4 regions of the Mesobacillus sp. QJM3NY_10 genome follow, and region 2 is predicted to be linked to each of the others. Evidence: riboswitches for the same ligand, from Rfam matches in the RefSeq annotation. Region 2 holds a riboswitch; each other region holds the start of a gene.

Region 1 (5,131 bases), 250 kb from region 2:
TTGATTCCAATCAAAATCTGGACGATCAAATTTAAATTGGCCCTGCTTAGCTTGTTGGAACAGTCCCTTTTGATCACTAAGAGCAGGGACTCCATTTAAAGTTGCAGTCAAAAGATCAAAGTGACCCTTCATTCCGTGAGGGAATGATGCTTTAACAGTAAAGGTTCCCTTGTTGCCTAGCATGACTCTAGGTAAAACTTCGAGATTGACCGGAATATAAACCTCTACAGTTTTTTTCACGGTTGTAGACCATCCTGCGTTATCAGTTACGATAATCTGGATTTCGTGTTTTCCGGCTTGGTCAAAAGTCAGAGTATCTCCCTTACTGAATGGCATACCGTTAACAATAACCTCTTCTGAAGCAATACCAGACAGGTTATCCAGAGCCTGATAATCAAAGATGATAGAATCACCTAGCTTGTATTCATCACTAGATTCAAAATTTACAGTTGGAGCTGTTTTATCAATCGAAACTTCTTCAGCTATGACCGCTTCCTTATTTCCAGCCTTATCCACACTATAGTAAGATACTTCATGGATTCCTTCTTCAGTAAGTTCAAACAATGTTCCTTCCTGATACTCAGATCCATTGACAGAGTAGAAGGTATTTTCAACACCGCTCAGGTTGTCAGTTACAGAAAGACTTACCTCAACTTCGCCCTTATGCCATTTATCCTCAATGTCGGATTTTGTTTTAGGTGCTTCCGTATCAATCCTGACAGTTCCGGTTTTCACCTCTTCAACATTTCCTGCATTGTCTACGCTATAGTGCGAAACTTCATAAACGCCTTGATCAGATAACTCGAAGCTGGTCCCCTCAGTAAATGTCGAGCCATCAACAGAGTAATAAGTCTTTGAAACACCAGACAAATTATCCGTTGCACTTAAGGTAACAGTTACTTGGTCCTGATACCAGCTATCCGTAATATCAGATATTGTTACAGGTGCAGTTTTGTCAACCAGAACAGTTTTGATTTTTGCTTCTTCAATGTTCCCGGCATTATCTACACTATAGTAACGGATTAAATGTAAACCTTCGTTTTTCAGCTGGAAGTCATTGCCCTCGAAATAGCTGCTTCCATTGACAGAGTAAAAGGTTTTGCCAACACCGCTAAGATTGTCATCAGCGTTTAACTCTACTGTAAAATCAGCCTCATTAACTGCTGCCTCAGTTTCTGGAGCAGTAGTATCCAACTTTACTAATGCCGTTTTAATTTCCTCTTCATTCCCAGCTTTATCAATGCTGTAGAAAGAGATCTCATGGATTCCTTCTGCTGATAGAGAAACACTTTCTCCCTCTATAAAATCTGATCCATTAATGGAATAGAAGGTTTTTTCAACTCCGCAAAGATCGTCACTGGAAGTTAGGTTTATAACCGTTTCTTTATTTGTCCATTTACCAGTTGAGTTTGACACTGTTTCAGGAGCTGTTTTATCGATATGAACTTCCTGGGTGACTGCTTCTTCAATATTTCCGGCTTTATCTGTACTGTAAAAAGAAACAAGATGGTTCCCTTCTTCAGTCAAGACAATGATTGACCCCTCAATATAATCAGATCCATTGATTGAATAATAGGTTTTATCCACTCCAGAATCAGCGTCAGCAGCAGTCAGTGTCAGGGTAACTGCTTCTCTCGAACATGTCTCTGCAAAATTAGAAACTGTAACAGGTGCAGTAGTATCTGTCTCCTCAACGACAACCTTAACCGAAGTGTATGCATCTCCTTCGGTGCCTGATTCTGATACTGGGACGATCCAATATTCATGTTCTCCTGGTTGAGGGTTGTTTATCGTAACAGTGTTGTCCGAGGTATTGCCTATAAATACGGGCTCCCCATTTACGATTTCATAGAGATTGTAGGAATCACCATTTGAAACAGGATCCCAGCTGATTGTTACATTATCCTTTGTTTGTGCCGGATTGTTCACAACTGGCGCAGTCAATTCAGGCTCAATGTAAAGAGAAACCTGGTTTGAATATCCTGATTCGCCAAAACGGGAATTATACGATGTTACCTCATACACATGCTGGCCTGGGTTAGCGTTAAATTTAAACTGCAGGCTTGTTGTAGTTCCTATGAATTTTCTAACACCATCAACTAATTCGTAAACTCTGTAACCGGAAACATACTCTTGCTTTGTCCAATCGAGAATGACAACATTTCGATTTTCAACTGTTCCAGTCAGAGTTGGCGCTTTTAACTCTGGAAAACCCAATATATATTCAAGTCTGTCTGCATCCTGTGACTCGCCGAATCGGTCACTATAAGATGTAACTTCATAAATATACTCACCCTCTGGCATATTATAGAAAGTTGCTGCATTGCCAGTCTTAGTGCTTACGAGCTTCCGTTCTCCGTCCTTAATTTGATAAATCTTGTATGCAGTTGCATGCTCAACTGCGTCCCACCGAAGCACAAAATCACTGCCGTTCTGCACAGTTAGATTCAGATTCTCCGGTGCTTTCATCAGCGGGTGCACAAGATCAAACTCTATTCTGGACACTGAAGCGGATTCTCCAAACCGGTCAGATACAGTTGACAATTCATAGATATAATGGCCCTCTGGCATGTTTCTGTATGTCGTATTCAAGGCAGAGGTTGACAGAATTAATTTTTTCTCGCCGTCAATAATCTGGTAAAGCTTATATGAGTTCGCAAACTCTGCTTGCGACCACCTCAAATTAATGTCATTTACATTTGTAAAAGAGTAGGTGAAGTTTGCTGGGGACTTCATTTCTGGATGAACCATATTTAGTTCTATACGGAATGGAACTTCTGATTCACCAAAACGGTCGCTTTGGGCTGTAACTTCATATACATGTCTGCCTTGTGACACATTTGAAATTAATTGGGTGGCAAGTTTAGTAGTTGCTAGCAACTCACGCTGTCCATTGATAACTTCATAGACTTTATAGTTCGTTGCATAAGGAACTTTTACCCAGGAAAACACCAGGTCGTTTCCGTTTTGTACTGAATAATTGACAATAGGCGACTGCATCTTAGGGTGTACAACATTGAAATCCAGTCTTGTTCCCTCGACAGATTCCCCGAACCTTGCAACATAGGAAGTGATCTCATAGGTGTAACTACCTTCAGGGTGGTTCACTAGTGTGTAAGTCAGGTTCTTGGTTGTCCCAACTAGTTCTCTATTCCCTTCACTTACACGATAAATATTATAGTCTGTTGCATAAACTGCCTTGTCCCAAGTTAATACATAGTCGTTACCATTGGTAATAGAGTATTTTTGATTTAAAGGCTTCTGCATTTCAGGATAAATGACTTCTACAGTAACCGTATTTGACAGTGACGTTTCCTGGGTCTGCCTGAATGCTGTCACCGCATAGGTAAATTTACCTTCTGGCACATTAAAAACAGTCGTTTCTGTATCCGTATAACTTACCTGTTTCACGAAGGTCTGCTGGCCGTTGCTTACTTCATAGATCTTATAACCGCTCGCACCAGTTACCTTATCCCATGCAAGGATGATGTTTCCTGGATATGCCTGGTTTTCCCTTAGGTTTGTTGGAGTCAATATATCATATGCAAATATATTAGCTAAGGGGGAAAGTAGATTAAAAGTCATAATAAATATCATGACCACTGATAGTTTTTTTATCATATTTTTCTCCTTTTTCTAATGAAAAAGGCCATCCGAAAATTCAAGTTGAAAATTCAAGTGGTATCCGGCTGCCATCCAATTTTTCATTGGTTCAGGCCCATGGCTTTGCGTCTCATAGTTTCCTATGATTTGCCTTTTTCACAATTCAATAGTTATTTAATACGGCATCGAAAGTCCTATATAGAGATAGTAAAGAGAGAGACCTTATAAATAAGATCTCTCTTTATGTCATGCTGATTAACGAAGAAGCTGAAGTACGCCTTGTGGCTGCTGGTTTGCTTGAGCAAGCATTGCTTGTGCAGCTTGAGAAAGGATAGAGTTCTTAGTCTGTTCCATCATTTCCTTAGCCATGTCAACGTCACGGATACGAGACTCAGCAGCTGTCAGGTTTTCTTGAGATGTTCCAAGGTTATTGATTGTGTGCTCTAAGCGGTTTTGGAATGCACCAAGCTTAGAACGCTGAGCAGATACATCTTCGATCGCTTTGTTGATTGCAGAGATAGAAGATTCAGCAGTTGCTGCTGAAGAAACATCAATGTTGTCAACGTGAAGGGCAGAAGCTCTCATGTCGTTGATATCAACGTTCATAGTTTGTGAAGAGTTAGCTCCGATTTGGAAGCTCAAAGTGTTGTTCTTGTATTCTTCAACAGATGCACGGGATGTAAAAGTAGATTCCTTACCGATATCTTCAACGCCTACTGCTCCTAGAGTTACTACATATGAACCACCAGAAGTTGCGATAGTCTGGTCTCCACCAGCAGCTGCAACACCAGTAATAGTGTTTGTCTGTCCATCTTGTGCAGTCCACTCTAAAGAATAAGTGTCAGCCGCAGCATCGTAATCAGTGATCTTAACATTGATTGTTTCATCTGCTTCTGTACCTGGAGTTCCAGCTACTGCAGCAGTAGTAGCTTTAACAGCTGTGAATAATGCAGTTTCACCTTGGTTGTCAAAATTTACATTTCCAAGCTGTTCTGTAACACCGCTCTTGGAACCGTCGATAAGCTTCTTCGTGTTAAACTCAGTATTGTTACCGATACGGTCGACTTCTTCGATTAGCTGATCCATTTCTTTTTGAAGCTCAGTACGGTCAGCATCTGTGTTTGAATCGTTAGAAGATTGAACAGCTAGTTCACGCATACGCTGAAGGATAGAGTGAGTTTCGTTTAGTGCGCCTTCAGCAGTCTGGATTAGAGAAATGCCGTCTTGAGCATTCTTTGCTCCCATTTCAAGACCACGAATTTGGCCGCGCATTTTTTCAGAGATTGCTAGACCTGCTGCATCATCACCAGCACGGTTGATACGAAGACCTGAAGATAATTTTTCCATTGATTTGCTCTGTGCATTAGCAGCACCAGAGAATTGACGGTAAGTGTTCAAAGCAGCGATATTGTGATTAATTCTCATTTTGAATTTCCTCCTTGAAATTAGAGTCCACATCCATGTGAACATTAGTTTGAAAGAATAGGTCGGCCGCACCATTCTTCTTACACTTAATTTATCGTCTGTA
Region 2 (5,131 bases):
AAAAAAGGAATCGTCATCCGTAGGAGCATTCCCGCAGCCAGCAAGACTGCAATAAAGACGAATGCAAGCAGAACATTGTTAAATTCCATTTTCTCCTCCTAGATTTAATCATTTCTCTTATCCCTTACCCTCTCATCGATGGCAAAAACACAGAATCTATTATGGTTTGATTTTCGCTTTGACAATCAGCCTGTGTGTTGCCGTATCAATAGGCGTGCATGTAATAAGGGTTAGTACCTTTTCATCCTGGCTGCCATTTAATACGAAAGTTTCATGTGGCTCCACCACTAAAGTTTCGTATACTTCATATTGGTAGGTGTTGCCTTTATCCCTTACAGTAACGGTATCACCTTTGCTTATTTCATCAAGCCTGTTAAACATACTTCCATAAGCTCGGTTCCGGTGGGCGGCAATGGCACTGTTCCCAGGCATTCCTGGAGCCGGTGTTCCTTCCAGCAGACCAGCTCCTTTATCCAAATTTGCATCCGACGCACCATTTAATATAGGCAGCTTCACGCCAATCTTGTCTATTTCAATTACACCGACCATGCCGGCGGACAGTTTCTGTTTTGTCTCCTTTTTATTTTCGCCCGGTAGCTTTTCAGCCTCTTGTTTTACAGCTGACGGAACTTCATCCACACTGCTCTCTGCATGTGTTTCGATACCGAATATTTCCTCAAGTTCCCTCAGACTCTCGGCAGCCACCTTATTCCCCTGACCGCTGTCCTCCCATGTTTCAATCATTTTCTCCTGATTGTAGGAAGTGTAATAATCTTTTGCAGCTGGATAAAAGAAGATCGATAGACCAGCAAGAATCATTAATAACGACAATACTTTTCTCATAATTTCACCTCGTATAAAAATAAAAGAGGGGAATCGCTTCCCCTCCAACTCGAGTTTAGTTCCTCAATGGATTCCTGAATCTTAGCATGACTCCTCCTGCTGCAATCAAGAAGCCAAGTACATAGAACATTGTCCTGCTACTTTCACCGGTTTGAGGAAGGACCTCGCCGTTCCATACCTGTTTATTTGTTGTGCCATCAGATGTATTTCCAGATCCTGAATTATTTCCTGGTGCTGTCGTATTAGTATCCTCGTCTGATTCCGCCTCTTCTGCTTTTTCCTCTACCATTTCACCTTCCATATCCCAGTTTAATTGTAGTGTCAGCACACTTTCGACAATTTCCAGGGACTCGATTTGCGAAAGCAGAATTAATTTGGTTTCACCGTTGCTGGTAATCTCAAGGCCGCGAATCAATTCAAGTTGTATTTCTTCCGTCAGAGTGAGGCTAAATAGTTCATTGATTCTTTCAAAATCAATTCTCTTGCCGCTCATCATTAGCAATGTTACTTTTTCAATTGGACGTGGAGTCTCGTCTATCAAGATTCTAATCATTGATAGTATGTTCATAGTTTCATCAGTATCCTCTGAATCACCCGGTTCAGATGGTTCTTCAATAGGAAGTTCACAATTATCCAGCCAATAATTAACCGAGCCTTCTGCTTCCACTCCTACTCTTACTTCACTGACTGGGATGACAAGCTCTTCACCTGTTGAAAAAACCAGTTTAAAAGCCGTAACATCATCTTTTATGAATTCACCATCATCAAAAGATTTATATAAAGGGGATGAACCCGGATTCGTCATTTCCTCCCACTGGCCATTAACCTGAACAAAGGCTGTTTCAACAGGATTGACACATTTGTCGATGTGCAGGTGAATCTGCGTACTTTTATTTTCATCTCCTGGTACGGTACCATCATCAGCTGGTGTCGACTCATTTTCGCTTCCTTCTGCATCTTTATCTTCTTCTGATACATTCTCTCCTTCTGAAGCATTATCTCCTTCTGGTACATCATTTTCTTCTGAATCATTAGTTTCTTCTTGAGTATTATTTTCACCTGAAGCATTATTTCCCTCTTCAGCATTGTCTTCCTGATTGTCACTATTTTCAGATGCTTCAGGTTGATTTGTTGTATCTTGTTCAGAGTTGCTATCCATTTGGTCAGCTGTTGTTTCAGTTTCTGAATCTTCCTCAGTGTTTGCTTCATTTTCCGTGGATGCCGCTTTTACAACACCATTAGACTTTTCTTTTTGATCCGTAGTCTTTGCAGCTACTTTGCTACTTTTTTGTTTAACAGTACTTTCTTGCTGGGAGTTTGTTTTTTGCTCGCTATTTTCCGCAGCAAACGCACCTGTAACCGGAAAAGTAATCATAAACAATAACATGAATGCAACTAAAATGGATATGCGCTTTTTAATTTTCAAAATTTCTACCCCTTTTCGAATAAAATTGTGCACAAATAATAAACTGAATATTCAGTTATTTAAAGAAAGTTCTCGCCTCCTTTTCCACGTATTCATTCTTTTTAATAGACAAAACAACAGCCAGAATATCTCTAATTTCATGGCAGCTAGGTCAATCTTAGCTGGAAAACTGCAGCCTTAGACCCCTCGCTTTGCGTCCCTGTCTTTCAACAGGTTTGCCCTGATCATGATTGGTGTTAATATGATTTCTTATGTAAATAATTCCTACTGCTCCATTGTCTTACATTTAGAGACTTACCACAGTTACCCAGCTACTTAAACATTTAGTCCTAGAAAAAAATATTGGTAAATTTTTCTTCATATTCTTTATTTACCCGAAAAGGATGATGAAATCAGTGCTTAGGGCTCTATTTTCAAAGGAAATTCATGAGAGGTTTTGCCCATGTAAAGACAAAGGACCCAGGGAATACCCTGAGTCCTTAAGCTCTTTATAACGACTTACGATAGATTTCCAGTACGTCGTCTCGATTTAATTTTGCAAAGTTGCCAAACTCGCCATTGACCATCGCCTTATCTGTCATTACTTCCAGCTTGCTGTCATCAATGTCATAATCAGCAAGTCTTGATGGTGCACCAATGCTGTTCCAGAATTCACGCAGCTTTTCGATTCCTTCCAAACCTGCTTCTTCGTCTGTCTTGCCTTCTGGATTTACTCCGAAAACTCTGACAGCCATTTTCTTGAAGCGTTCTGGTTTCACCTTAAGGTTATGCTTCATCCAGTTCGGGAACAGGATGGCTAGCCCGCCTCCGTGTGGGATATCATACACTGCTGATACGGCGTGCTCGATATTATGAGTCGCCCAATCGCCGCGGTATCCCATGTTAAGGATCCCATTCAATGCCATCGTTCCCGAGTAAAGAATCGTTGCACGATACTCGTAGTTCTCCAGGTCCTCAAGCAGTTTTGGAGCTGTTTCCATCACTGTCAAAAGCAAGGATTCCGCCATGCGATCCTGGAATTCAGTGTTTTCCGTCAGATGGAAATAGTGCTCGAATACATGCGACATCATGTCAACAATGCCGTATATGGTTTGGTCCTTAGGAACTGTAAATGTATTTACAGGATCCAAAATTGAGAATTTAGGGAACGTCACTGGGCTGCCCCAGCCATATTTTTCGTTCGTTTCCCAATTGGTGATGACAGAACCGGCATTCATCTCAGAACCTGTAGCGGCCAATGTCAATACAGTCCCGAATGGAAGTGCTTCTGATGCAAAAGCCTTCTTAGTAACAAGATCCCATGCATCGCCATCGTATTTGGCTCCGGCTGCAATAGCTTTCGTGCAGTCAATTACACTGCCGCCGCCCACTGCAAGCAGGAATTCAATACCTTCTTCTTTGCATATTTTTACACCTTTATGAACAGTTGACAGCCGAGGGTTTGGTTCAACACCCGAAAGTTCGAATACCTCCGCGCCAATTTCATTGAGAGTGTTCATGACAGAATCATAAAGTCCATTTCGCTTAATGCTGCCGCCACCGTACACGAGCAGAACCTTCTTGCCATACTGAGGGACCTCATTCTTCAGTTCCTCAAGCTGACCTTTTCCAAAAATAAGCTTAGTTGGATTATAAAATGTAAAGTTATCCACTTTTATCACCTTCCTCAAGGCTAATTATGTTCCTTTTTAAAAAGCAATGCAAAAAATACACTTCTTAATGTTCTCCAATGTGCTCCAAAATGTTTCATCTTTTTACTTACGGATAAAGATTTAATATGTTCAGGATGAATAATTCATCATCTGCTGAATCACTCTATAAAAGAACAAATTTATTTTAAGGAGGAAACACCCATGAGCGGTATTCAACGTGCAGCACTTGTTCTTACCATTATCGGGGCCATCAACTGGGGATTAGTAGGATTCTTCCAATTCGATCTTGTTGCAGCAATTTTCGGCGGACAGGATTCAGCATTGGCTCGAATCATTTATGGCCTGGTTGGTCTTGCTGGTTTAATAAACATCGGTCTTCTTTTCGCACCAAGCGAGAGAGAGGAAAGAGCGGCAGAGCCACGAGCTACTCGATAATTCGAAAAGCGCAAGCGCATTGGTCAGCTCCGCCGATCTTTACATGAAAAAACCCGCCATATCGAGGCGGGTTTTCTCATTTTTATGATAATACTTTCTTGATTCGTTCAATTGCCCAGTCCAGCTCTTCCTGGCTAATGACAAGAGGCGGTGCGAAGCGGATGACGGTATCATGAGTCTCCTTACAAAGCAGACCTTCTTCTTTCAAATCTTCACAATACTTACGTGCAGGTTCCGTTAACTCAACACCAATGAACAAACCGCGGCCGCGGATATCCTTGATGATGGAGTTATCAATTTCACGGAGCTTGCTAATGAAGTATTCTCCAAGTTCAAGGGAGCGGTCTGCAAGCTTCTCGTCGATTAATACATCCAGGGATGCGTTCGAAACTGCACATGCCATCGGATTACCACCGAAAGTTGAACCGTGTGAACCTGGATTGAATACACCCAATACATCATTGTCAGCTACAACACAGGAAATCGGGAATACTCCGCCGCCAAGTGCTTTTCCAAGGATGTACATGTCGGGCTCGATATCCTCCCATTCGCATGCGAACATTTTTCCAGACCTTGCGAGACCAGCCTGGATTTCATCAGCGATGAACAGGACATTGTTTTCTTTACATACATCGTAGGCAGCTTTCATGAATCCTTCTGGTGGAATAACGATTCCCGCCTCACCCTGAATCGGTTCAATCAGGAAGGCTGCAGTGTTAGGAGTGATCGCTTCCTTCAGCGCATCAAGGTCACCGTAAGGGATCAGTTTGATTCC
Region 3 (5,131 bases), 1.7 Mb from region 2:
AAGGTGAAGCTGGTGTACTGATTCCCCCGGCAATTTCTGTTATCGATGTAACAGGAGCAGGAGATTCACTCGTTGCAGGAATCATATATGCCCATTTGAATGGCATCCAGACAGAGGATGCTTGCAAAATTGGCATGGCCTGTTCCATCCTGACGCTGCAATCGATTGAGACAGTAAATCCGATTTTGAATAATAAACAATTGCTAGACACATATAAACAAAATTTCAAATAAGCGAGGTACACGATGCTGGAAAAGTGGCTAGAATATTCACAGGAAGTAATAGAAGCGAAAGAAGCAGGCAGACCGGTCGTCGCCCTGGAATCTACAATCATCTCACATGGCATGCCTTATCCACAGAATGTCCACACAGCGAGGGAAGTAGAACAAATCATCCGTGAAAATGGAGCGGTACCTGCAACCATTGCCATCCTCGATGGAAAAATAAAAATTGGCTTGTCAGATGAAGAGCTTGAATACCTAGGGCAGAGCAGAGATGTTGAAAAGGCGAGCCGGCGGGACTTGCCGTACTTGTTATCTGCAAAGAAAAATGGAGCGACAACGGTGGCAGCAACGATGATTTGCGCAGAGCTCGCAAAGATTGAAGTGTTTGTGACCGGCGGAATAGGAGGCGTACATCGCGAAGCAGAAACAACAATGGATATTTCCGCCGACCTGCAGGAGCTGGCCAAGACGAATGTCGCGGTTGTATGTGCCGGCGCCAAGTCTATTCTTGACCTTGGACTCACGCTTGAATATCTTGAAACTCAAGGGGTTCCTGTTGTAGGTTTTGGGACTGAATCGCTGCCAGCCTTTTATACGCGTACAAGTCCATACAATGTTAACTTCCGGCTTAATACACCAGAAGCTGTAGCAGAGATGATCAAAACCAAATGGGAACTGGGACTTGATGGAGGAGTCGTCGTGGCTAATCCAATTCCGGAAGAAGACGCCTTAGAGGAAAGTTTTATCGCCAATGTAATTGAAAAAGCCCTGGGTGAAGCCAGAGAAAAACAAATCGGCGGCAAACAGGTAACTCCATTCCTTCTTGGGAAGGTGAAAGAATTAACTGATGGGAAAAGCCTTGTTGCGAATATCGCACTTGTGAAAAATAATGCGAGGGTGGGGGCAAAGATTGCAGCCAGCCTGGCCAAACAGAGAATCAGCCTATGAGGCTGGTTCTTTTTTTGGAGACAAACAGTCAAATCAACGCCTCTTATAGGAAATACTTGTTCTAAAGCGCAGTTTTGCATTGTAATTTATATAAATACTTAACTGCTAATCCTGTTTTCTCATGCTCTTGAACTTCATGAAATCCAGATAATAAGCAAAATCTTCTTTGCTGATCCCGTTTTTTATAGCTTCATCAACGAGTCCAACCCATTCCTCATCAACAGGCATCCTGGCAGCTTTCATGTTTTGCTGTCCCATCAAATACTCAACAGTTGTATCCAAGTTGTCTGCCAGGCGGGACAATACCTGAAGCGATGGATTTCCCTGGATCCCTCTTTCGATATAACTGAGATAGGATTTGGAAACATTTGCTCTTTCAGAGAGTTCACTAATGGAATACTTTTTTTTAAGCCTTAAACTTTTTATTTTCTCTCCAACCGTCATAAGAGAATCTCCTTTTTGTTCATCTATGAATTCATTATAACGAACAATTCAGTTCTTTTAAAAATACAAGAAACTGAGATAAACGGAGGGATTTCTTAAAAAAGAACGATTTTTGTTCTTTTTTAAGAAAATTAGCGATATTTTAGACTTTTTCAGAATTGATACAAATGGACTATACTCGAATGGAATATAGTAACAAATTTCTTTTAAAAGGGGGCTTGATGGCCGTGTACAGAAAAAATTGTGATCGTTGTAACCGTCCTTCGTTTAGCAGCAGTGAGGTTGGAGAGTGGCTCTGTCCGATTTGCGGAAAGGATTTAACGAGATACCCGTTTTTTAATGCCATCAGTCTTGAGAAAGTGGCAATTTTACCGCACTTAAAAAAGCAAATGTATAAGAAAACTGGCCATCCATAGGACCATCTCAAGTTTATGGGGGTTATTTTTAAAAAAGAGTTCAACAATTAGAGCTATAATCTGACAAAAATCTTTAAGTAAATGGTTTAAATTTTCAGATAATAAAACTTTTATGCTATGTTTTTGTAATTGTTTGGAAGAAAAGAGAAAAAATACTTAGATTGTTGCCGACAAATATTTACATGTTAAATATATCGAACAATGTACAATGACATTGGGAGTAAAAAAGTGAGTAAAAAGATACAGAAAAAGGCAAACTTGTTGAAAAACTAGGACGCAAAGTCACGGATCTAAGGTGCGATGTACTATGATGGCCGGACTGCCTGGAATACTAACTGTATTTTGGGGGGAAGAACTTGATTAAAGAACAGGTAGTTTTCGAAGAACTGGATACAGAATGGATGCAACTTATAATGGAAGCATTAGAGTTGGGGATAAACAAAGAAGAAATCAGGGAGTTTTTAACGAAGACCAACAAATAGGCAAGTGGATCTTTACATAGAAAATGGAATTGCCATCGAGCAGCTCTTTTTAGAGGTGCTTTTTATTTTTTAATAAGGCTCTTTTCGTATATGCAGCGAAGGATGAAAAGCCACAATCAATGCGAAAACAGCCGTAATAAAAAATGGACAGCACAGGCTGTCCATTGAGGTTTATTTATTGTGGAGTCTCCATTTATTGAATTCCAGAAACTCACGGAACTGGTCTTTTGTGATACCAGAATCCATTGCTTCTTTTACAAGATTGACCCAATCAGAATCCATGTTTTCTTTGTCAGGTTGTTCATGGATTAGATGGTCTACCGGTACATTCAATACTCCTGCTATCTTTTCTAAAAATTGGATTGAAGGATTTGTTTGAAGGTTTCGCTCCAAAGAGCTCAAATATGATTTTGCCACGCCAGCTTGCTCTGCCAGTTCAGATAAGGACATCCTTTTTTCTTGTCGAAGTTTCTTGACGCGTTCACCGATCACTGTTATCCACACACCTTATCAATTTATAGTTATATCATAACAAATCTGATAAAATAGTTCCATATTGAGAACGACTTATAGAACAATTATAACCAGAATTAAAGTTTTTGGGGTCTATTTTTATCAAAAAACCTGTTGGGAAAAAACTCGATGCTTTTATATCGGCTATTGTAGTTTATAGTTGCACATTATTTTATGAAGTTTGTATGAAAAAAACAAACACAATTGTCTATTGTATTCAAACGAACATAAAAAAGGTAAAATGGTAGCAATCAGACAAGGTACGGGTGATATGTTATGCAGAAAAAGTATTTATTGATCTATGAAGAGATTTCGAAACAGATCCAGGAAGGACATTATCCTCCTAAAACGATTTTGCCATCTGAAAATGAATTTGCGGATATGTACCAAACGTCCAGGGAAACCATCCGTAAAGCGCTGAATCTTCTTGCTCAAAATGGGTTTATCCAAAAAATTCGCGGCAAGGGTTCACTTGTGCTGGATTTAAAAAGACATCAGTTTCCGATTTCCGGATTGATCAGTTTTAAAGAACTGGCGGAGAATATGGGTGGAAAGGCGAAAACGACTGTGGAAGAATTCACTCTCGAATTGGCAGGCCGGGAAATTGCCAGGGAATTGAATGTTGAGGATGATGAAAAGGTTTGGAAGGTTAAAAGAGTACGGCATATTGATGAAGAACGAGTGATCCTCGACAAGGATTTTCTCGTAGAAAAGCATGTGCCAGGACTATCACGTGAGAAATGTGAAAACTCAATATTTGAGTATATAGAAGGAAAACTGGAGAAAAAAATCAGCTTTGCAAAAAAGGAATTCACAGTAGAGGAACCAAGTGCCGAGGACAAAAAACTCCTTGATATGGATGGGTTTAATGCAATCGTCATCGTGAAAAACTATATTTATTTTGATGATGCTACCCTGTTCCAATATACCGAGTCAAGGCACCGCCCCGACAAGTTCCGTTTCGTTGATTTTGCCAGACGGATGGATACCCAACAGTCTTTATAACAAAAAAAGAAGCTGCCATTGATGGATGCCCGGTTACCCGGCTGTCAATTGGCAGCTTTTATTTTTAGATAAGGGATCAGATATTGGTACAATCTGATTACTTATTTCTGATTTAATGCTTTGGGTATTTGCCGACAAGATGAATGGCACTGATGATTCTTTTATTGATCCAGGTTCTGTTTTCCTGGGTATTAAGTTGTTCGTAAACCATCTTCCTGCCATCTTCTGTCGTGACGTAGTGACTTGGAAGAGTGTTCAGGCTGATGGCAATGATATCATTCCGGCACTTCTGGCAATTACAGAAGGTCTGGTAATCAGGGCTCATCATCAACACATTGACAAGAGTGGAAACGACCTCTTCCATTACATTGACATAACTAAATTTCATGGTGCCTTCTCTCCCTATTGATGTCTTAAATTAAATTATAGTTGAATGGCGAAAATATAAAATGTTTTTTTTATTTTTGCTATAAGATAGGTCTTTTGGCATGTTTTTATACAAGATAATGGAACTTATATTAGATGTTTTACAAACGGAAGACAGGGAATTTTAATAGTGGAGATTTTTAAAAAAGGAGATGTTGAATATATGGGTAAAAAAATTGCCTGTTTAATAACCGATTTATTTGAAGATGTGGAATATCTTGAGCCGTCACGTGCTTTTACTGAAGCTGGACATGAAGTGGTTACGATTGAAAAGGAACAAGGCAAGACCGTTACTGGAAAGCAGGAAAAAGCTGAGGTTAAAATTGATGAAAGCATCGACAGAGTCAAGCCGGAAGACTTCGATGCACTCTTCATCCCAGGAGGATTCTCTCCGGACCAGCTGCGTGAGGATGAGCGATTCGTCCAATTTGCCAAGGCATTCATGGACGAGAAGAAACCTGTCTTCGCCATCTGCCATGGACCGCAGTTGCTGCTTACCGCAAAAACGCTTGAAGGCAGAGGAGCCACCGGCTATAAGTCCATCCGCGTCGACATGGAATATGCCGGAGCAAAATACATGGACAAAGAAGTCGTCGTTTGCTGCAATCAGCTCGTGACCAGCAGGGAACCGAAAGATATCCCGGCATTCAATCGCGAGGCACTAAAAGTGTTG
Region 4 (5,131 bases), 1.7 Mb from region 2:
AATATATCATAGGATTGTTATAATTTGGTGATAAGAACTTAGGCTACTTTAGATAAAGGGGTTATGCAAATGTTTAATAGAGAGATCAAGAACCATTGGACCGTTCAATATGAAGAGAGAGGGATGCCGCACGTCCAGGCAGGACTTGTACTTAATCCGCAAAACTGGAGGGAGTTGGATCCTTTCATTTTAATGGCGGAGGACTGGTTTAAGCGCGGGACGTTTTCCGATCACCCGCATCGCGGTTTCCAGACAATCACATATATCATTGACGGAAGGCTTGAGCACATTGACAACCATGGTGGTCACAGTATCCTTGAATCTGGTGATATCCAGTACATGAACGCCGGTAGCGGTGCGCGGCATGCTGAAGAGGCAGTGGACAATGATATAGCACATACACTGCAGCTCTGGCTGAACCTGCCTAAGCAGTTGAAAGGCACAACCACTTCTTATCAAAACGTATATTCCGAAAATGCACCTGTTGTCCAGTTTGAAGGCGGAACTTTAAAGGTGTATTCAGGAGAAACTGCTGGAGTGAAAGGGCCTCTCGAGCCATTAGTGCCTTTTACCTTATCAGAAATTCAGCTGGCTGAGGGAGCTAACTTCACATATGAATTGCCGGAATCACATAACGCTTTCTTATATATTCTATCTGGTGAAATCGATGCCGGCTCAAGCCAGACAAACCTCAAAAAATCTTCCGCAGCGACTTTGACTTTTAATGACGGAGGCGAAGGAGCAAGCGGACTAATGCTGAAAGCGAACAAGCGATCAAGAGTATTGGTATATTCCGGGAAGCCAATCAACGAGGAAGTGGTGGCCTACGGACCGTTTGTGATGAATTCGATGGAGGAGATTCGCCAGGCTTACCGTGATTATCAGGAAGGGAAGTTCGGCGAGGAAGCCAAGTAGATAGGTATAATTACCTAAATACTTTGAATTATAGTCTTTTCTTAACATTTCTATTTATTTTTGTCTGTCGAAAAAGTAAGATTAAAGTAGAATTAAAATCCGATAATGGCAAACCCAGGGAAATCTGGGGGCGCAAAGCTACAGGGGCTAAAGTCATGAACTATGCCAGCCAGTTGCCGAAGATTCACATAGCTAATGTATGTGCTGCTCTTCGGACAGCACTTTTTTTGTCGATTTTAATTCCAATATAGTAATAAGCGGAGGTATTGGAATGAAGAAGCTTTTAGCATCAACAATTTTGTCCGGAGTGTTAGCTTTTGGTACGGGAGTCTCTGCAGATGAGATAATTGAAACGGTAGATCCGGGAACGACTCCTGACGAATTTTTATTTACGTTTGATCAATTATTTGAGGAATTGAAGCTACTAGTAACCTTCGATGATGAAAAAGAAGCCCAGCTTCTCCTGGAATTCGCGAACGAGAGATTGGCTGAAGCGACAGCGATGTCAGAAGAGGAAAAAACAGAATTCGTACAACAAGCTTTTGAAGAATATTTAGAGGCTCTTGAGGCAGCAGAAGAGAAGGTTACTGAAGTAATTGTTGAAGATGTCACTGATTCTGAAGGTGAAGATGAACTGACGGAAGAGCTGGAAAACGTTTCTGAAGTTGAAGATGAGTTGACCGAAGACCTGGAAGATGAGCTGATGGAAGAGGTTGAGGAAGCAACAGAACAAGCGAAGATCGTTGCTAACGTAGTAAAGGATTTGGACCAGGAACTGGTTTCCCAGCTGCGTGAACAGGAGTTGGGATATGGCCAAATCGCTCAAATCTTCTGGCTGGCAGAAGCGGCTGGCAAAACAGTAGAAGAAATCACTGCTTTATATACAGAAGAAAAGATTGGATTCGGACAGGCGGCAAAGCAGCTTGGTGTTCATCCATCGCAAATGAAAGGCCTCGCATCAGGCAAAAAACAGGCTTCTGAAACAGAATCGGAAACTGATGAAAACATCGAGGAATCAGAAGAAGAGAGCAGCACAGAAGAAGCCGAACAGCAAGTCGATGAAACTGAAGCTATCGATGTAGCTGAAAGTGAAGAGACAGCCTCTGAACAATCCACCGTCCAGCAGGCAAGTGCTGCTTCAGCACAAAGTGTGACGAAGGGTGAAGAGCAAAAGTCAAAAGCTGCGAAAAAAGCAGAAGAACAACAACGTTTAGCCGCGGAAAAATCAGAACAACAACGACTTGAGGCTGCAAAAAAAGCTGAAGAAAAACAAAAAGAAGCAGCTAAAAAAGCTGAAGAGCAACAAAAGGAAACATCCAGAAAAGCTGAAGAAAAAAAGCGTGAAGAATCCAAAAAAGAAGAAGAAGGAAAACAGGTAGAAGGCAAGAAAAATAAAGAAAAACAACAAGACGAAGGCAATGAAGAGCAAGAAGATGACAGTGATGAGAATTCTAACAAGGGTAATGGAAAAAACAACGGTAAGTAAAACTAATCTATGTTAAATTAGAGAATTCACCTGCCAGTTCAATTTCCAATGAATTGACGGAATGCACACTGTCATGTATCATAATCGTATACATTTGAATAGTTTCTCCTAAAGGGGAGTAGCTTTCACAACAGAGTCGTCATTACGGAGATCACTCCCGGCTTTGTTGGCAACGATCGTTGTTAGCAAGACCTTTGCCATATTTGGTGAAGGTCTTTATTTGTTTTTAAGACCTTCACCTGAGCGGGTGGAGGTCTTTTTTGGATAAACTGAAGAAGAATGTACACAGGAAGATGGGGTATGTCCCCGTACAAGAGCAAAATGAGCTTACGACCAAAATCTCACAGAATCACATTCCCGAAGAAGCAGGCGGATTTATATGGAACAAATAAATGCTGGCTAAAAATACTTTTCCAGAGACATTTTCTTACCTAGAAACATAAATTTAAATATTGGAGTGTGGATGTTGTGAAGAAATTACAGCTTAGTTTTGATGAACTTGTAAAAAAGAACAAAGAAGAATTATTAGCAGACCAAAAGCGGATCGAGATCATCGAGAAGCGGCTTGATGACAAATACACCAATCCAAAATAGTTAATAGACGGAGGAACACGATGTTATTACGGAAGTATATGTCTTTGCTGGGAGTAGGGTCCGCCCAGATTGACCTGATTCTGGAAAAGGATGTTTTAAAGCCTGGGGATTCGGTGAATGGAAAGTTTATGATCAAGGGTGGTACGGTTGATCAGGACCTGCAGCTCATTGAGTGTGCCCTTGTCATGGTAAATTTGAAGACTGAAGCAGAAAACGTACTGGATACTGTATCAATCGATGTAAAGTTGAGGATTCAGCCAGATGGAGATGATATGGTGCCGTTCAGTTTCCTGCTGCCAGCGGATGTACCTCCTTCAAGCAAGGATATCTCTTATCATTTTAAAACAAAGCTGGTCTTCAAACAGGGAGTTGAAAGCTGGGACGAAGACATGATCAAGGTGGTGAAGGGCTGAACTGTGGAATCTGTGCGTATGGAAAAACCAGACCCCGCCTTTCGGGACCACGGTGAGAGGAGCGGAAGAATGAATCAATATAAACATCTGGCAGATAGTGTAGTTTATTCAACTCGAGGATTAAAAGCAGCTTTGATTCATAAAGATCCATCACTAAAGCTGGTTGGAGAGGGAAGAAGTGCTTTCGCGTTCCGAATTGACGGTACAAATCTTGTTTTAAAGGTTTTCTTTCCGCAATTTGAAAAGGTGGCAGCAGAAGAGGCGGGGATTTATAAGGAGCTTGCTGGAAATCCATTCTTCCCTTCTCTTCATGAGTCGGGAAGCAATTATCTGGTCATGGATTATGTTCGGGGCATGACGCTTTATCAATGTTTGGTAAATGGCATGCCGATTGCCGCTGGCCATATTGAGGATGTCGATGAAGCCCTTAAGCTTGCAAGAGAAAAAGGCTTGAACCCGTCTGATATACATCTGCGGAATATCATCATCACTCCTAATGATGAAGTCAAGCTTATAGATGTAGCTCGATTCCGGCAGACGAAAACATGTTCTCAGTGGGAGGACCTAAAAAGCGCTTTTTATAAATATTACAGGCATGAACGCTTCCCGAAAAAAATGCCAGAACCTGCGATGAATGTAATTGCATACTTTTATAAAAGAGGACTGCTGCCATCAATCAACTAAACCTGAATGGCTGCAGTCCTTGTTTGTACATAATATTACAATTGAAAGCTAGATGAGGCGAAAAGAAACTGATTTACTCGTCTCGGAAATCAGATTCGGTGAACGTCCATAAGTGCAAAAACTTGTCCTGCATTCTGAATCTGCGTTATGATGGTTTATAAGAATGTATTTTGGAATATAATCCGTAGAAATATATATAAAATTGTCATTGAACACATGGAGGAATCTACATGACCACAGAACTGCAAGCTTTAGGAGAAGCAATTGTCAGCAGGAAGCACGAAATCGCCAAAGCTGTCCACGAAGACAGGTATGCTGATTCCGTTTTAACAGAAGCCCAGAAGTATGACCTTGGTAAAATTGAACAGCAAATCCTCGAGATCCGGGCGGACTTCATTGAATTATTCGGTCAAGCATTGATTGAGAATGAAGATCAAGAAAAGGTATTTGCTAAAATAACAAACTGGGGTAAAGAAACTGGTGAGTATATCTATAAGCTGGGCGCATCTCTTGATGAAGCACTTAAAGATACAAGCTATTACCGTGAGCATATTTGGAAGGCAATCAAAGAAGAAGCAAAGGATATGCCTGCTTCTGCCATCTTTGGTGTTTTGGATATCATAGATCCATTGATGGACCATGCTATCTACAGCTTCAGCCTTACGTTTGTCGACGCGCACCAAAAGAGCCTTGAAAACGCAAAAACTGCATTGCTGGAACTGTCAGTACCAGTCGTTCCGTTAATGCCTGGAGTCGGAGTATTGCCTCTTGTTGGGAACGTCGATACTGAAAGGGCTCAGCTGTTGATGGAAGAAACACTGGACCAGGCTGTAAAACTCAAGCTTACTCACCTTATCTTTGATGTGTCCGGAGTCATGATCGTAGATACAATGGTTGCGGACCAGCTGTTCAAGGTAATCAGCGCCCTATCACTAGTTGGCGTAAAGACCATCATGACCGGCATCCGTCCAGAGGTTGCCCATACAATGGTGACCCTTGGACTCAACCTCGAAGGTATAATGGTAAAATCAAATCTTCA

What was found. Region 2 has a riboswitch for cyclic di-GMP ahead of AC0VX7_RS20385 (LPXTG cell wall anchor domain-containing protein). Riboswitches for the same ligand answer to the same signal wherever they lie in the genome.
Region 1: linked by a shared signal. The riboswitch ahead of AC0VX7_RS21595 (OmpL47-type beta-barrel domain-containing protein) and the one ahead of AC0VX7_RS20385 (LPXTG cell wall anchor domain-containing protein) in region 2 are both predicted to bind cyclic di-GMP.
Region 3: linked by a shared signal. The riboswitch ahead of AC0VX7_RS04595 (anti-repressor SinI family protein) and the one ahead of AC0VX7_RS20385 (LPXTG cell wall anchor domain-containing protein) in region 2 are both predicted to bind cyclic di-GMP.
Region 4: linked by a shared signal. The riboswitch ahead of AC0VX7_RS04865 (DUF5667 domain-containing protein) and the one ahead of AC0VX7_RS20385 (LPXTG cell wall anchor domain-containing protein) in region 2 are both predicted to bind cyclic di-GMP.

What each region holds. Positions count from the first base shown of each region.
Region 1 covers NZ_CM149675.1:4,279,046-4,284,176, forward strand. Annotated here, with positions in the region: gene AC0VX7_RS21595 (OmpL47-type beta-barrel domain-containing protein) at 1-3,621, opposite strand, end outside; cyclic di-GMP riboswitch class I at 3,678-3,765, opposite strand; gene AC0VX7_RS21600 (flagellin N-terminal helical domain-containing protein) at 3,859-5,028, opposite strand.
Region 2 covers NZ_CM149675.1:4,030,041-4,035,171, forward strand. Annotated here, with positions in the region: gene AC0VX7_RS20375 (sodium/glutamate symporter) at 1-89, opposite strand, end outside; gene AC0VX7_RS20380 (class D sortase) at 160-843, opposite strand; gene AC0VX7_RS20385 (LPXTG cell wall anchor domain-containing protein) at 899-2,269, opposite strand; cyclic di-GMP riboswitch class I at 2,408-2,499, opposite strand; gene AC0VX7_RS20390 (iron-containing alcohol dehydrogenase) at 2,758-3,921, opposite strand; gene AC0VX7_RS20395 (DUF378 domain-containing protein) at 4,123-4,356, shown strand; gene AC0VX7_RS20400 (ornithine--oxo-acid transaminase) at 4,439-5,131, opposite strand, start outside.
Region 3 covers NZ_CM149675.1:907,064-912,194, forward strand. Annotated here, with positions in the region: gene AC0VX7_RS04575 (carbohydrate kinase) at 1-233, shown strand, start outside; gene AC0VX7_RS04580 (pseudouridine-5'-phosphate glycosidase) at 246-1,172, shown strand; gene AC0VX7_RS04585 (helix-turn-helix domain-containing protein) at 1,278-1,616, opposite strand; gene AC0VX7_RS04590 (hypothetical protein) at 1,838-2,032, shown strand; cyclic di-GMP riboswitch class I at 2,274-2,359, shown strand; gene AC0VX7_RS04595 (anti-repressor SinI family protein) at 2,389-2,514, shown strand; gene AC0VX7_RS04600 (helix-turn-helix domain-containing protein) at 2,686-3,006, opposite strand; gene treR (trehalose operon repressor) at 3,304-4,032, shown strand; gene AC0VX7_RS04610 (late competence development ComFB family protein) at 4,145-4,420, opposite strand; gene AC0VX7_RS04615 (type 1 glutamine amidotransferase domain-containing protein) at 4,622-5,131, shown strand, end outside.
Region 4 covers NZ_CM149675.1:970,578-975,708, forward strand. Annotated here, with positions in the region: gene AC0VX7_RS04860 (pirin family protein) at 70-915, shown strand; cyclic di-GMP riboswitch class I at 1,013-1,096, shown strand; gene AC0VX7_RS04865 (DUF5667 domain-containing protein) at 1,187-2,401, shown strand; gene AC0VX7_RS04870 (hypothetical protein) at 2,662-2,793, shown strand; gene AC0VX7_RS04875 (FbpB family small basic protein) at 2,870-2,995, shown strand; gene AC0VX7_RS04880 (sporulation protein) at 3,016-3,408, shown strand; gene AC0VX7_RS04885 (protein kinase family protein) at 3,478-4,092, shown strand; gene AC0VX7_RS04890 (STAS domain-containing protein) at 4,323-5,131, shown strand, end outside.